Regions from separate parts of the Megasphaera sp. genome, predicted to be linked through region 2. Evidence: riboswitches for the same ligand, from Rfam matches in the RefSeq annotation. Region 2 holds a riboswitch; each other region holds the start of a gene.
What was found. A riboswitch is a leader RNA that binds a small molecule or an ion and turns the genes downstream of it on or off. The one in region 2 is predicted to bind S-adenosylmethionine.
Positions count from the first base shown of each region.

Region 1: it holds a riboswitch for S-adenosylmethionine, as region 2 does, so the genes downstream of both, cysK (cysteine synthase A) here and ACFWUB_RS10825 (methionine ABC transporter ATP-binding protein) in region 2, are expected to answer to the same signal.
Region 3: it holds a riboswitch for S-adenosylmethionine, as region 2 does, so the genes downstream of both, ACFWUB_RS02770 (putative sulfate exporter family transporter) here and ACFWUB_RS10825 (methionine ABC transporter ATP-binding protein) in region 2, are expected to answer to the same signal.

Region 1 covers NZ_CP181255.1:159,315-163,525, forward strand. Annotated here, with positions in the region: gene cysT (sulfate ABC transporter permease subunit CysT) at 1-471, opposite strand, end outside; gene ACFWUB_RS00815 (sulfate ABC transporter substrate-binding protein) at 484-1,530, opposite strand; gene cysK (cysteine synthase A) at 1,563-2,495, opposite strand; SAM riboswitch class I at 2,574-2,672, opposite strand; gene ACFWUB_RS00825 (carbon starvation protein A) at 3,240-4,211, opposite strand, start outside.
Region 2 covers NZ_CP181255.1:2,280,376-2,284,586, forward strand. Annotated here, with positions in the region: gene ACFWUB_RS10820 (methionine ABC transporter permease) at 1-594, opposite strand, end outside; gene ACFWUB_RS10825 (methionine ABC transporter ATP-binding protein) at 575-1,618, opposite strand; SAM riboswitch class I at 1,706-1,803, opposite strand; gene ACFWUB_RS10830 (aminopeptidase) at 1,863-3,095, opposite strand; gene ACFWUB_RS10835 (MATE family efflux transporter) at 3,100-4,211, opposite strand, start outside.
Region 3 covers NZ_CP181255.1:563,288-567,498, reverse strand. Annotated here, with positions in the region: gene ACFWUB_RS02780 (hypothetical protein) at 94-420, shown strand; gene ACFWUB_RS02775 (PPC domain-containing DNA-binding protein) at 645-1,094, shown strand; SAM riboswitch class I at 1,242-1,344, shown strand; gene ACFWUB_RS02770 (putative sulfate exporter family transporter) at 1,448-2,932, shown strand; gene ACFWUB_RS02765 (hypothetical protein) at 2,959-3,180, shown strand; gene ACFWUB_RS02760 (hypothetical protein) at 4,017-4,211, opposite strand, start outside.

The sequences.
Region 1 (4,211 bases), 210 kb from region 2:
GATGCCGACGAAGACCATGGCGATGGTCAGGCCGATCTTGGTATAGGCGATCTGGATGCCATAGCTGGCAAAGAAACTTCCGAAGAAGCCCGTATCGGAATAGAGCTTGGAAAGGGTGATGCCGGCGACAGCCGTCGGCAAGGCAAAGGGCAGTTCGATGACGCCGTTCAAGAGACGTTTCCCGAAGAAATCGTAGCGGACCAGGACCCAGGCCAGGATGAAGCCAAAGACGCAGTTGACCAAAGCCGCCAGGACAGAACAGGAAATGCTGGTGATGAAGGCGTTGCGGATGCCGCTGTTGGTGATGAGCTTGGCATAGTCATTGGCCGTCAGCTGCAGGGAGTGCGCCAGGACCGACGCCAGCGGGATGAGGATGAGCAGGGACAACATGGTAAGGGTCATGCCCATGGACAGGCCGAAGCCGGGAATAATCTGATTGCGCCCGCCGGAACGGGCAAAAAAGTGTTTCATCCGGCTCCCCTCCTATGCATCGCCGTTGACGTCGGCCATGATCTTATCGAACAAGGCGTCGTCGTTGAAAAATTTAACATACGCAGCCTCCCAGCCGCCGAAATCGCTGATCTTGGTCAGCTTGACCTTGAGATCGAAGCGGTCGGCATAACGCCGGAGGATATCCGGATTAGACGGCCGGAAACCGTTCTTGGCGGCCAGTTCCTGGGCCTCATCGGAATAGAGGTAGGCCAGGTATTCATGAGCCGCCTCTTCATGACCCTTGCGCCGGGCCAGGCGGTCGACGACAGCCACGCTGGGCTGGGCCAGGATACTGATGCTGGGCACGACGAGGTCGAACTTATCGGGATATTCGCGCATCGAATAAAGCGCTTCGTTTTCCCAGGCGATAAGGACGTCACCTTGTCCGTTTTCGACAAAGGTCGTCGTCGAGCCGCGGGCGCCGGAATCCATGACCGTCACATTGCGGTACAAGTCGGTCATGAAGGCCCGGGTCTTGATTTCATTTCCCCCGAAATGGTCAAGGCCCCAGCTCCAGGCGGCCAGGAAGTTCCAGCAGGCGCCGCCGCTGCTCTTCGGGTCCGGCGTAATGACGCTCACGCCGGGCTTTACCAGGTCGTCCCAGTCGCGTATCCCTTTCGGGTTCCCCTTGCGGACCAGGAAGACGATGGTCGACGTGTACGGCGCCGAATCGTTGGCGAAATCCCCCTGCCAGCCTTCATGGATGAGGCCGGCCCTTTCGATGAGCGACACATCGTGGGCCAGGGCCAGGGTCACGACATCGGCCTTGCTGCCTTCGATGACCGACCGGGCCTGACTGCCCGATCCGCCATGGGACTGGATGATGCGGATATCCTTGCCTGTCGTCTCACGATAGTGCTGCTGGAATAATTCATTGTATTCTTTATATAACTCACGGGTTGGATCATACGAGACATTGGTCAGCGTCATCGTGCCGCCGCCCCCGGCGTCATCGCTGCGTCCGCAGCCAGCCAGGGCCCCGGCGACGGCGAGTGCCGCCGAAAAAGCCAGTATAGCTATGATGCGCTTCTTGTTCATTTTCTTTCCCCCTCTATACCGACTTAGATTCCTTACCCCTCAAATAAAGCCGTCGATAAATAGCGTTCGCCGCCATCCGGCAGGAGGACGACGATAGTCTTGCCTTCGTTTTCCGGCCGGCTGGCCAGTTCCAGGGCCGCCTGCAGCGACGCACCGGACGAAATGCCGACCAAAAGGCCGTCGGTCTTGGCGACTTCCCTGGCCCGGCCGTAGGCGTCCTCATTGGATACGTCGATCACATCATCTACGAGAGATATATCCAAAACTTTCGGGATGAACCCGGCGCCAATCCCCTGAATGGCGTGCGGGCCCGGCCGGCCGCCGTGCAGGACGGCGGAATCTTTCGGCTCGACGGCGACGATCTGGACGTCCGGCTTATGGCCTTTCAGGCCCTGGGCCGTACCGGTGATGGTGCCGCCTGTGCCGACGGACGAAATGAAGATATCTACCTTGCCGTCCGTGTCGCGCCAGATTTCTTCCGCCGTCGTCTGGCGGTGGATGGCCGGATTGGCCGGATTGTCGAACTGCTGGGGAATGAAGGCATTGCCGTAAGAATCCCTCAATTCTTCGGCTTTGCCGATGCTGCCGCGCATCCCCTCGATGCCCGGTGTCAGCACGATTTCCGCCCCCAGGGCCGACACGATCTTACGCCGTTCCAGGCTCATCGTATCGGGCATGGTCAAGATCAGGTGCAGGCCCTTCACGGCGGCGACCAGGGCCAGGCCGATGCCGGTATTGCCGCTCGTCGGTTCGATGATGACCGTATCTTTGTTGATCTTCCCCTGCCGTATCCCTTCGTCGATCATGGCTGCCGCTACGCGGTCCTTGACGCTGCCCAAGGGGTTCATGTACTCCAGCTTGGCCAGGACGCGGGCCTTGAGGCCGTGCCGAGCCTGCCAATGAGTCAGTTCCAAGAGCGGCGTGTTGCCAATCAGCTCTGTCAAATACGTTGCCACATGCTCCATGTACTCAGCTCCTTTTTGGCAAAAAGAAAAGCGCCGCCTGCTGATGCAGATGGCGCTATAAATAGACGTATGCCCATGACTTCATCTGCCAGGTTATTTCCTGCTGGAATTGGCACCTTACCTACGTAGGTTGCCGCAGCGTCATCGGGCCAGTCCCTCAGCTGCTCTGGATGAATAGGTTTCGTATTGTATTGTCCTTATGAATGGTTGTACAATACGATCATATCATACAACACATGATGGTCAAATTTTTTAAGTACCCCATGATAACATACCTCTTTGATGACTAAAATGAATAGCTTCCTATCGGAAACGTTACCAAGAGTGTACACTTTACAGAGTATATTGTCAAGGGATTTTAAGCAAAAACTTTCATATTTTACAATGTAAACGTTATACCTATGGCTTTAGATAGGAATTTAACTTTATAAATTATATTTTTTATAAGTAAAAAGGGCTTGTTGTATATACAGCAGGCCCTTTTTTGAGTTTTAAGTTTGTAGTTTTTAGTTTGCAGCAAATGGTAAAAAATTTAAAACTTTCTTCTATAAACTACAAACTCTGTACTACAAACTTTAAAGAGAAAGGAGCCTTGCATGATGGCAGAAGCCTTCGTGCGACAGGCCCTTTTAAGTGGTTAGTAGTTAGTGGCTCGTGGCTAGTAAATGGCTTTAAATTTAAAACCATTCACTAAAAACTGCAAACTGCAAACTTCGTACAGCTGACGGCTGACCGCTAACACCCTCAATGCGTCGCCGTGGGCTGGGCGTCGTGATGGGCCGTTTTGTTGTCGGCGTGGACGAGTTCTTTGCCGCAGTGGTAGACGATGGAGATGGCCAGGACCATGAGGGCGATGGCCAGGACGAACTGCAGTCCTTCGATGAGGAACGACCAGTTACCCGAGGCAATCTTGATGATCAGGGCATAAGCCGATTCGACGAGGGCTGTCATGGTAACGCAGAACATGACGACCATGGGGATGTAGAGCATGAAGCTCTTGCGGCCTGTCGTCTTGAGGAAGACCGTCAGGCAGATGAGGACCATGGCCGACAGCAGCTGGTTGGCCGAGCCGAAGAGAGGCCAGATGTTCATGTAGCCGCCTAAGCAGAGCAGGAAGCCGAAGAACAAAGTGATGACCGTAGCAAAATACTTATTGACGCAGATTTTCTGGATCGTGTTCATTTCCTGTCCTTCATCGACGCTGAACAGTTCCTGGAAGGACATACGGCCGATACGGCCGACGGCATCGAGGGTCGTCAGGGCCAGGGCCGATACGCACATGGTCATGATGCAGGCAGCTGCCGTCTGGGACAGGCCGAACATGGTGAAGAAACCAGCGACGGCGCCGGAGAAGATCTGGAACGGCGTGCCCGAAGCGACGTGGCCGTTGGAAGCGGCAGCGCAGGCGATGACCAGGGAAACGACGCCTAAGACCGATTCGACGCACATGGAACCGTAGCCGACAAAGACCGAATCCTGTTCCTTATCCAGGGTCTTCGACGACGTACCGGACGAAACGAGGCTGTGGAAGCCGGAAACGGCACCGCAGGCGATGGTGATGAACAGGATTGGGAACAAATCCTTGCCGCCGACCGAGAAGGACGTGAAGGCCGGCATATTCAGCGTCGGCTGGGCGATGAAGATACCGATGACGCCGCCGGCGATCATCATGAGCAGCAGGAAGGCGCTGATGTAGTCGCGCGGCTGTTTCAGGAG
Region 2 (4,211 bases):
GACGATGAGGATGATGATCGTCGCCAGCATGACGTCGGGACGGAATCGCTGGTAGCCATAGCGGATGGCGATGTCCCCGAGGCCGCCGCCGCCGATGGCGCCGGCCATGGCCGATGCTCCGATGAGGTTGACGATGAGGACGGTGATGTTATTGATGATCGTCGGCAAGGCTTCGGGAATGAGGACCTTGCGGATGATCTGGAACGGCGTAGCCCCCATGGATTCGGCCGCTTCGACGAGGCCGAAGTCGACGTCGCGTATGGACGTTTCGACGAGACGGCTCAGGAAGGGGATGGCGACGATGGTCAAGGGGACGCAGGCTGCCGTCGTACCGATGGACGTGCCGGCAATGAGACGCGTCAGCGGGATGATGGCGACCATGAGGATGATGAACGGGATGGAACGGATGATGTTGACGATCGTGCCAAGGATTTGATTGATGAAGCGGTTTTCCAGGATATGGCCCTTGCTGGTCGTGACCAGGGTGATACCCAGGGGAATGCCGATGATACCGCCAATGACCGTGGCGACGGCGACCATGTAGAACGTTTCTTCAATGCCTTGGAGCATTAACTTAATGATTTCTTGGGACATAACCTAAAACCTCACTTCCAATCGGTAATGTTTTGATGTACGAGAATGCCTTGGCCTGTGTTTCCATATCGCCCATGATGACGACGATGAGGTAGCCGAACGGTTCATCCTGGATGTAGTCGATGTTGCCGTAGAGGACGCTGACTTCGACGTTGAATTTGCGGACGATGTCGGCGACGACGGGGTCGCTGGTCGCAGCGCCTTTGAAGCGCAGGCGGACGAGCATGTAGCGGTCCGGCGACGGCTGGTCGGTGACACCCAGGTTCTTGATGCCTGCCGGCAGTTCCATATTGATGATGGACGTGACGAAATCTTTCATGGTCTGGGACTGAGGATTGGTGAAGATGTCGACGACGCGGCCCATTTCCTTGATGACACCGCTTTCGATGACGGCGACGCGATGGCAGATTTCCTTGACGACGGCCATTTCATGGGTGATGACGACGATAGTGATGCCCAGGCGTTTATTGATGTCCTGGAGCAGTTCCAGGATGGATTTCGTCGTCTGCGGGTCCAGGGCCGACGTGGCTTCGTCGCAGAGCAGGATTTTCGGATCGCTGGCCAGGGCACGGGCAATGCCGACGCGCTGTTTCTGGCCGCCTGAGAGCTGGGACGGATAGTTGCCGGCCCGGTCGCTGAGGCCGACCAGGTCGAGGAGGGAAGCGACTTTCTTTTCGATGACGTCTTTGGAAGCGCCGACGAGTTCCAGCGGGAAGGCAATGTTTTCGGCAACCGTACGGGATGATAAGAGATTGAAGTGCTGGAAAATCATGCCGATGTTCTTGCGTTCTGCCCGCAGCTGGGATTCATTCATCTTGGTCAAATCCTTGTCGTCGATGATGACCTGGCCGCTCGTCGGTTTTTCTAACATATTGATGCAGCGGACCAGCGTCGATTTGCCGGCACCGCTCTTGCCGATGATACCGAAGATCTCGCCGTCGTCGATGGTCAGGTTGATGCCTTTCAGGGCCTGGACCTGTGCGGCGCCGCCGTAGGTCTTGGTAATATTTTTCAGTGTAATCACAGTATCAACTCCTCAAAATAGGCGTAACTAGAGAAAGCAACCACAAAAAAAGGCCGTCATGCAGATGACGGCCGTATATACGGTTTCATTTCATCTGTCGGAATGTTCCGTTGGAATTGGCACCTTCCCGATAGGGGGTTGCCGCAGCGTCATCGGGCCAGTCCCTCAGCTGCTCTGGATGAAGGGTATATGGTTGTTGCGTCTTATAATAGCACGGATGGCCGGGATTGTCAATGGAAAATCGTTATTGCGCCCAGTCGCCATCGGTAAAGACCGGCACCGTCGTGCCGTCGGCCCTGGTCCCGGTGATGGTCAGGTCCGGCGAGCCGACCATGAAGTCGACGTGGATCATGGAGTCGTTGAGGCCGGCTGCGGCGACAGCATCTTTGTCCATATCAGCACCGCCAGCCAGGCAGGTCGGGTACGATGCGCCCAGGGCCAGGTGGCACGAGGCGTTTTCGTCGAAGAGTGTTTCATAGAAGAGGATACCCGACAGGGAAATGGGCGAATGATAGGGGATGAGGGCTACTTCGCCGAGGCGGCAGGCGCCGTCGTCGATGGCGATGAGTTTCTTCAGGACGTCTTCGCCCGTTTCGGCGGCAGCGTCGATGACTTTGCCGTCTTTGAAGGTCAGGTGGAATTTGTCGATGAGGTTGCCGTTATAGACCAGGGGCTTGGTGCTGTAGACCGTGCCGTTGACCGCATCTGCCTTGGGGGCCGAATAGATTTCTTCCGTCGGGATGTTGGCATTGAACAGCAGGTGGTCCGCCGTTTCTTCCATGCCGCCCTGCCAGATATGACCGGCCGGCAGGCCGATAGTCAGGTCCGTTCCCAGGCCGTTCGTATAGTGCAGGCTGGTGAAATGCTGGTCCGTCATCCAGGTCCGGCGCTTCTTCAATTCGGCCAGATGGGCGTCCCAATCGGCCAGGGCATCGGCACCGTCGGCACGGGACGACTGGAGGATTTGCTTCCACAAGGCTTCGTAAGCGGCGGCTTCGTCGAGGTCCGGATAGAGCAGTTTGGCCCAGACGGCACTGGGGACGGCGGCGACGAGCCACGTCGTCTTCGAGGCCATCATGCCGTCGATGTATTCCTTCAAGGCTTCATTCTGGGCTTTCTGCTGGGCAAAGATTTTATGGGTGTCGATGCCGTCCATGAGGTACGGATTCGCCGAGATGAGGCTGAGGAAGGCCGCTTTCTTATGGTAATAGTAGAGGCTGAAATCGCGGCGCCAGTCCGGCAGGGACTCGAAATACTGCAAATCTTCGTGTTCGTAGCGCAGGCGGGCCAGGTCGTCAGACCGCCAGTTGCAGACGACCTGGGCGGCGCCGGCCGTATAGGCCTCTTTCGTCAGGAGGGCGACGAAGTCGTGCGATTCGACAGGGGCATTGATGACCAGGGTCTGACCTTTCTGGAGATTCAGGCCCTTCTGCAAGAGGACGCGGGCATAAGCCGTTAATTGTTTGGTAGTTGGCATAAAATCACTCCTTAGTAGATGAGGATAGGACAGGGACTTTCCAGGCCGTATGCTTCCACAAGCGCCAGTTCAGGGCGCTGGCATTGATGGCCAGGCTGATGATGAGGCTGATCCAATAGCCATAGGGCCCGTAGGACGTGACGTGGGCCATGGCATAGCCCATAGGGATGCTGATGAGCCAGTAGGTCACGAAAGCGACGTAAGTGATGATCTTGACATCCTTATAGCCGCGCAGGATGCCCTGGACCGGCGTGCCGGCGGCGTCGAAGAAGGAAAAGGCGACGGCGTAGAAGATGAACATGCGGATGGCCCAGAACGTTTCGGCATCGCTCGTGAAGATGGCGGCGATATGATCGACAAAGTGGTAAGTCACGACGATGAGGGCGATGGCGATGGTCAAGGCCGTCATCTGGCAGAGCACGGCATACTGCCGGGCAGCGGCGTAGTTGCGGGCGCCGACTTCGTAGCCGATGACGATAGTCGCCGTCAGGCTGATGCTCCAGGGCAGGGTATAGGTCAGGGTCGAGAAACTGATGGCTGCCTGGTTGGCCGCCAGGTATAAGGTGCCGAATTCGGCCATGAGCAGGCCGACGATGGAGAACAGGCTCGTTTCGCAGAAGACGGCGATGAAGATGGGAATGCCCAACTCCAGCTGATGATGGCCATGATACCAGCTGAAAGGCCGCAGGCGGCTCCAGAGATGGTAAGAGCGGAAAGGCTCCATCCACTGCAGGACGCCCACGAAGAGCAGGAAGGACAGCCACGACGCGATGGTGATGGCATAGCCCGTACCGATACCGCCCATAGCTGGAATGGGGCCGGCGCCGAAGATGAGCAGGCGGAAGAGGATGATCGTCAGGACCAGGTTGGTCACTAAGATGGCCATGGAAACGTGGGTCTTGCCGTGGGCGTCGACGATGTAGCGCATCGTCGCCTGCAGGCAGATGGGGACCAGTCCCAGGGCCAGAGCCTTGAGGTATTCCCAGGCGATGTAGCGGACCGGTGCGTCGAGGCCCATAAAGTCGAGAAAGGGCGGCAGCAGAAAGGCGCCGGCCAGGAAAATGACGGCCGTAAAGCCCAGGCTCAAGTAGAGGCTCTGCATAATGTACGTCGGGA
Region 3 (4,211 bases), 610 kb from region 2:
AATTTCCTTTGCAGGACTTTATAAGTTTTTTGTAGAATCTATATAGCATATATTGAGATTGAGAGGTAAGTCTTTTTAAGGAGGATGAGGCATATGATGAAACGAATTGTAAGTATGTTGCTACTTACTGGAACTTTATTGATAGGAAATACAGTGTTTGCCTTTTATGCAGATGAAAGCTCTGCTGTTAATCTTGGGATGGTTCAATCTTATAGCCGTTCAGCAATCAACGTTATTGATGATGACGGTACGGCGTATACTTTTGTTTATGACAATAGGCCTCATTCGGACTTAGGTTTTTGGAAACTTGAAAGCGAAGACCAGTGGCATCAATGGGAATTCGGCTTGCAACAACAATCTCACATGGAACAATTGGCTAGCTGTGGTTTCTATGCGTTGAAGACTCTTGGAAAATTGTAAGCGCTTGTGAAACGGGAAGGGCGTTATTATGAAGAAATTACTTATTTTCACTCATCCTTCGGGAATGTGTGGATTGAGCTTTGGTGTGGAGAATGGTAAAATCGTTTCGATTACAGCCTATATGGATCAATAGAGAGGGTACTCTACAAACGAACTAACAAGTCTCTTTTCTGGTGCCGGTCTTACAGTGGCAGTAGGTTATGATATTACAGGAGGCATGACGTATGGATTATCGCAAATTTGGTGAAACTTATTATATCCGGATGGATAAGGGGGATGAAATCATCAGCACGATTCTGGGAATCTGTCAGAAAGAACAGATTGCATCGGCCATTTTTTCGGGCATCGGCGGGTGCCGTTCGGCAGAAATACAGACGTTCATCCCAGAAACGGGCAGTTTTGAAGTTCAAGAGCTGAAGGGGATGCTGGAGCTGGTTTCGTTGACAGGCAATATCGTCAGCGATGATGATGGAACTTATTTTCATCATACTCACGCTGCTTTTTCTTATAAACAGGATGGGGAACATCATGTTGCGGCAGGGCACATCAAATCGATAGAGGTACTGTACACGGCAGAAATCGAATTGCGCCCCGTTATAGAAGGACGGATTCGGCGGAAATATGACCCAGAAACGGGGACCGGCTTTTGGGATTTCGGGCCAGAAACGGATTAAGCTGGCCACTGTCTTGTATCTCCCGATTGGTCGGCACTTCTGAGGATCTTTTCACTTTATACTTTATTTTCAAATGAAAGGATTGACAGAACATACCTAATAGTGTACTATTTGGGTAAACATTTTATATGTTTGATGAATGAATATCAATCATCCAGAGCAGTTGAGGGACTGGCCCTATGATGCTGCGGCAACCTCCGTGGGGACGGAAGGTGCCAATTCCAGCGGGAGTTTTCCCGGCAGATGAGCGAGAAATGGAAGGGATTTTGCGCGTCATCTGTAGCTGATGGCGCGCTTTTTTTATGGCTTTGTCATCGGCACGTCTTTATTTATTTTGTAAAAGGGGTGTTCGTATGAGTAACGAAGTATCTGCACAGGCCGTCAACCGGTCGGGCCTGTTGCGAAGCGAAGACTGGTGGGCCGTATGGCTCGGATTATTTATCGTCGTCCTCGGTGCCGGACAGATCTGGCACATCGATTTGCTCGGCTGGGCTGCTAAGTTCGGTGTCTGGATCGACCCGTCCAAGGCGGTCGGGCCGGGGTCGAAAGGGTTTGCCTGGCTCGGCAGTATCGGGTCGTTAGTGGCGACGTATGTATTTACCCTGGTCGTAACGTCTATCGGTGCGTATTTCATGGGGACGAAGGTCAAGAAATTCGTCGCCGGTTATACCGTGATTTACTGGATCACCATGGCGGCGACGGTCATCGGCAATTATGCTTATCTGGCAGCGACGCCGAATAAGCGGGAAGCTTTTAACATCGGCTGGTCCTTGAGTCTTGGCGAATTGGGCTTTGTCATTGCCCTGCTGGCCGGGCTGGTCATCGGTAATTTTTTCCCGAAAGTGACGCGTTTCTTATCTGATGCTGCCAAACCGGAATGGTACATCAAGACGGGCATCGTCATTTTGGGCATGAATATCGGCATCCAGGCCATCAGTGCCCTGGGGCTGGCCGGTACGGTCATCGTCCGCGGCATGTGCGCCGTCGTCGAAGCCTACCTGATTTACTGGCCTATCGTCTATTTCGTGGCCCGGAAATTCTTTAAATTCACGCCGGAATGGGCAGCTCCCATGGCGTCGGGCATTTCCATCTGTGGTGTCGCCGCAGCGATTGCTACGGGCAGTGCCATCAAGGCGCGCCAGATCATCCCGACTATCCTGGCATCGGTCATCATCGTCTTCGTTGCCGTAGAATTGCTCATCCTGCCCTTTGCAGCTGCTTATTTCCTGCCCAGTGAACCGATGGTCGCCGGGTCCTGGCTGGGCCTGGTCATCAAGAGTGATGGCGGTGCCGTCGCATCCGGGGCAATCGCAGATACGCTCATCCGCAACAGTGCGCTCCAGCAATTCGGCGTCAATTACCAGGAAGGCTGGATCCTCATGGCTGCGACGACGTCCAAGGTCTTCATCGACGTTTTCATCGGCGTCTGGTCCTTCATCTTGGCTATCGTCTGGTCCATTTACCATCTCAATGACCCGCGGGCAGCCGTCGCATCCGGGGCTGGCAAGGTTTCCAAACGGGAAATCTGGGAACGCTTCCCGAAATTCATCATCGGTTTCGTCCTGGCCCTGGTCGTCATTTTTGCAGCTGGCTGGCTGCAGCCGGGCATCGTCGACGCTGCGAAAGCCGGCGCCGGACAGGCTAACCTCCTGCGGGCCGTCTTCTTTGGCCTCTGCTTCTTCTCTATCGGCCTGGTCACGAATGTCCGCAAGCTCTGGAAATCCGGCCTGGGCCGTGTCATCGGCGTCTATGCCGTAGCCCTCGTCGGCTTCATCATCTGGGTCGGCCTGTTCATTTCTTACATCTTCTATCACGGCATTGTTCCGCCGACATTATAACTTCATCATAGAAAGGATTAATTGCTATGGCATCGCGAATCACTTCTGCCGCATCGACGGCTGACGAATATTACTACAACCAAACCGTAACCCCGACAGACGCTGCGACCCATACGGGACAGCTCGAACGGGATGCAGACGAATATTTCCCCTTGCAGCCCATCGAAAAAAAACTCTGTGCCTATTCCCTGGGATTGGGCCTGGGACTGATGGCCTTGTTCATCGTCATCTTTGAAGTCTTCGGCTGAGGCTTATTATGGAAAAGGGCTGTCGCACGAAGGTTTCTGCCATCATGCGAAGCCCCTTTCTCTTTAAAGTTTGTAGTACGAAGCTTGTAGTTTGTAGAAAATAGCTTTAAATTTAAAACCATTCACTAAAAACTAAAAACTGCAAACTTAATACTCAAAAAGAGGCTATCTTAATGCGACAGCCTCTTTTTGCTTTCCTCGGATTCAGCTGCGGCTATGCCGTGATAAACTCATGAAATAAACGAAGCGCGCTGGTCGCAGGTAGCAGATTGCAAAAATAGCCCCAATCGGGGCATTCATAGGGGCCGACCTTTAACCTCTCAGACCGCCTTTGGCGGCCAGCTCCCCTATAAAGGGAGCCTTGTGCGGCCCGTTGCGAGATTTCATCACAGCCCATCTGAGTATAATGGCAGGCTTTTACGAGCCACGAGCATCTGTCATGGCACCGGCTATTCACACAAGTCGCGGCGGTACGCCCTTTGGGACGTCCCCTACGGAATCGCAATCAGGCGATAGAAATGAACGAAGGTCCCAGACGGGGCATTTTTTACGAGCCGAGGGTCACTCGAGGCGATGTCGTTATTCTAAATATGTTGCCGCAAGGCGGCATTTGACTCTGAGGCGGCCTGCGAACTGCGGTCTGCGACCGGCGGGGCCGTCGGCCCCAAAATTCGATGAACGACTTTACGCCCGGCCGTCAGGCCTCTATCAAAGTTAAAAGGACTAGCGCATGAAGGTTTCGACCATATCATGTGCTAGTCCTTTTTTTGAGGAGATAATCAGATTTTACCGCGTCTTATATCCCTGATATTTGTCTTTTAATTTCGTATTGTCTTTCAATACTTGGACGATGGTTTTTCCTTGTTCGAGTTCTGTTTCGGCTTTGGTGGCTTTATCGGACAGGTAGGATGCGTCTTTTTGCCTAAGAGAAGGGTCTTGTCGTCGTTCCAGAATTCGCCTTTGTTTTCGTTACGGCCCTGGATCAGGAAGAGGCTGTCGCCATTTTTGTTGGCTGCGGCGAGGTCGATGCC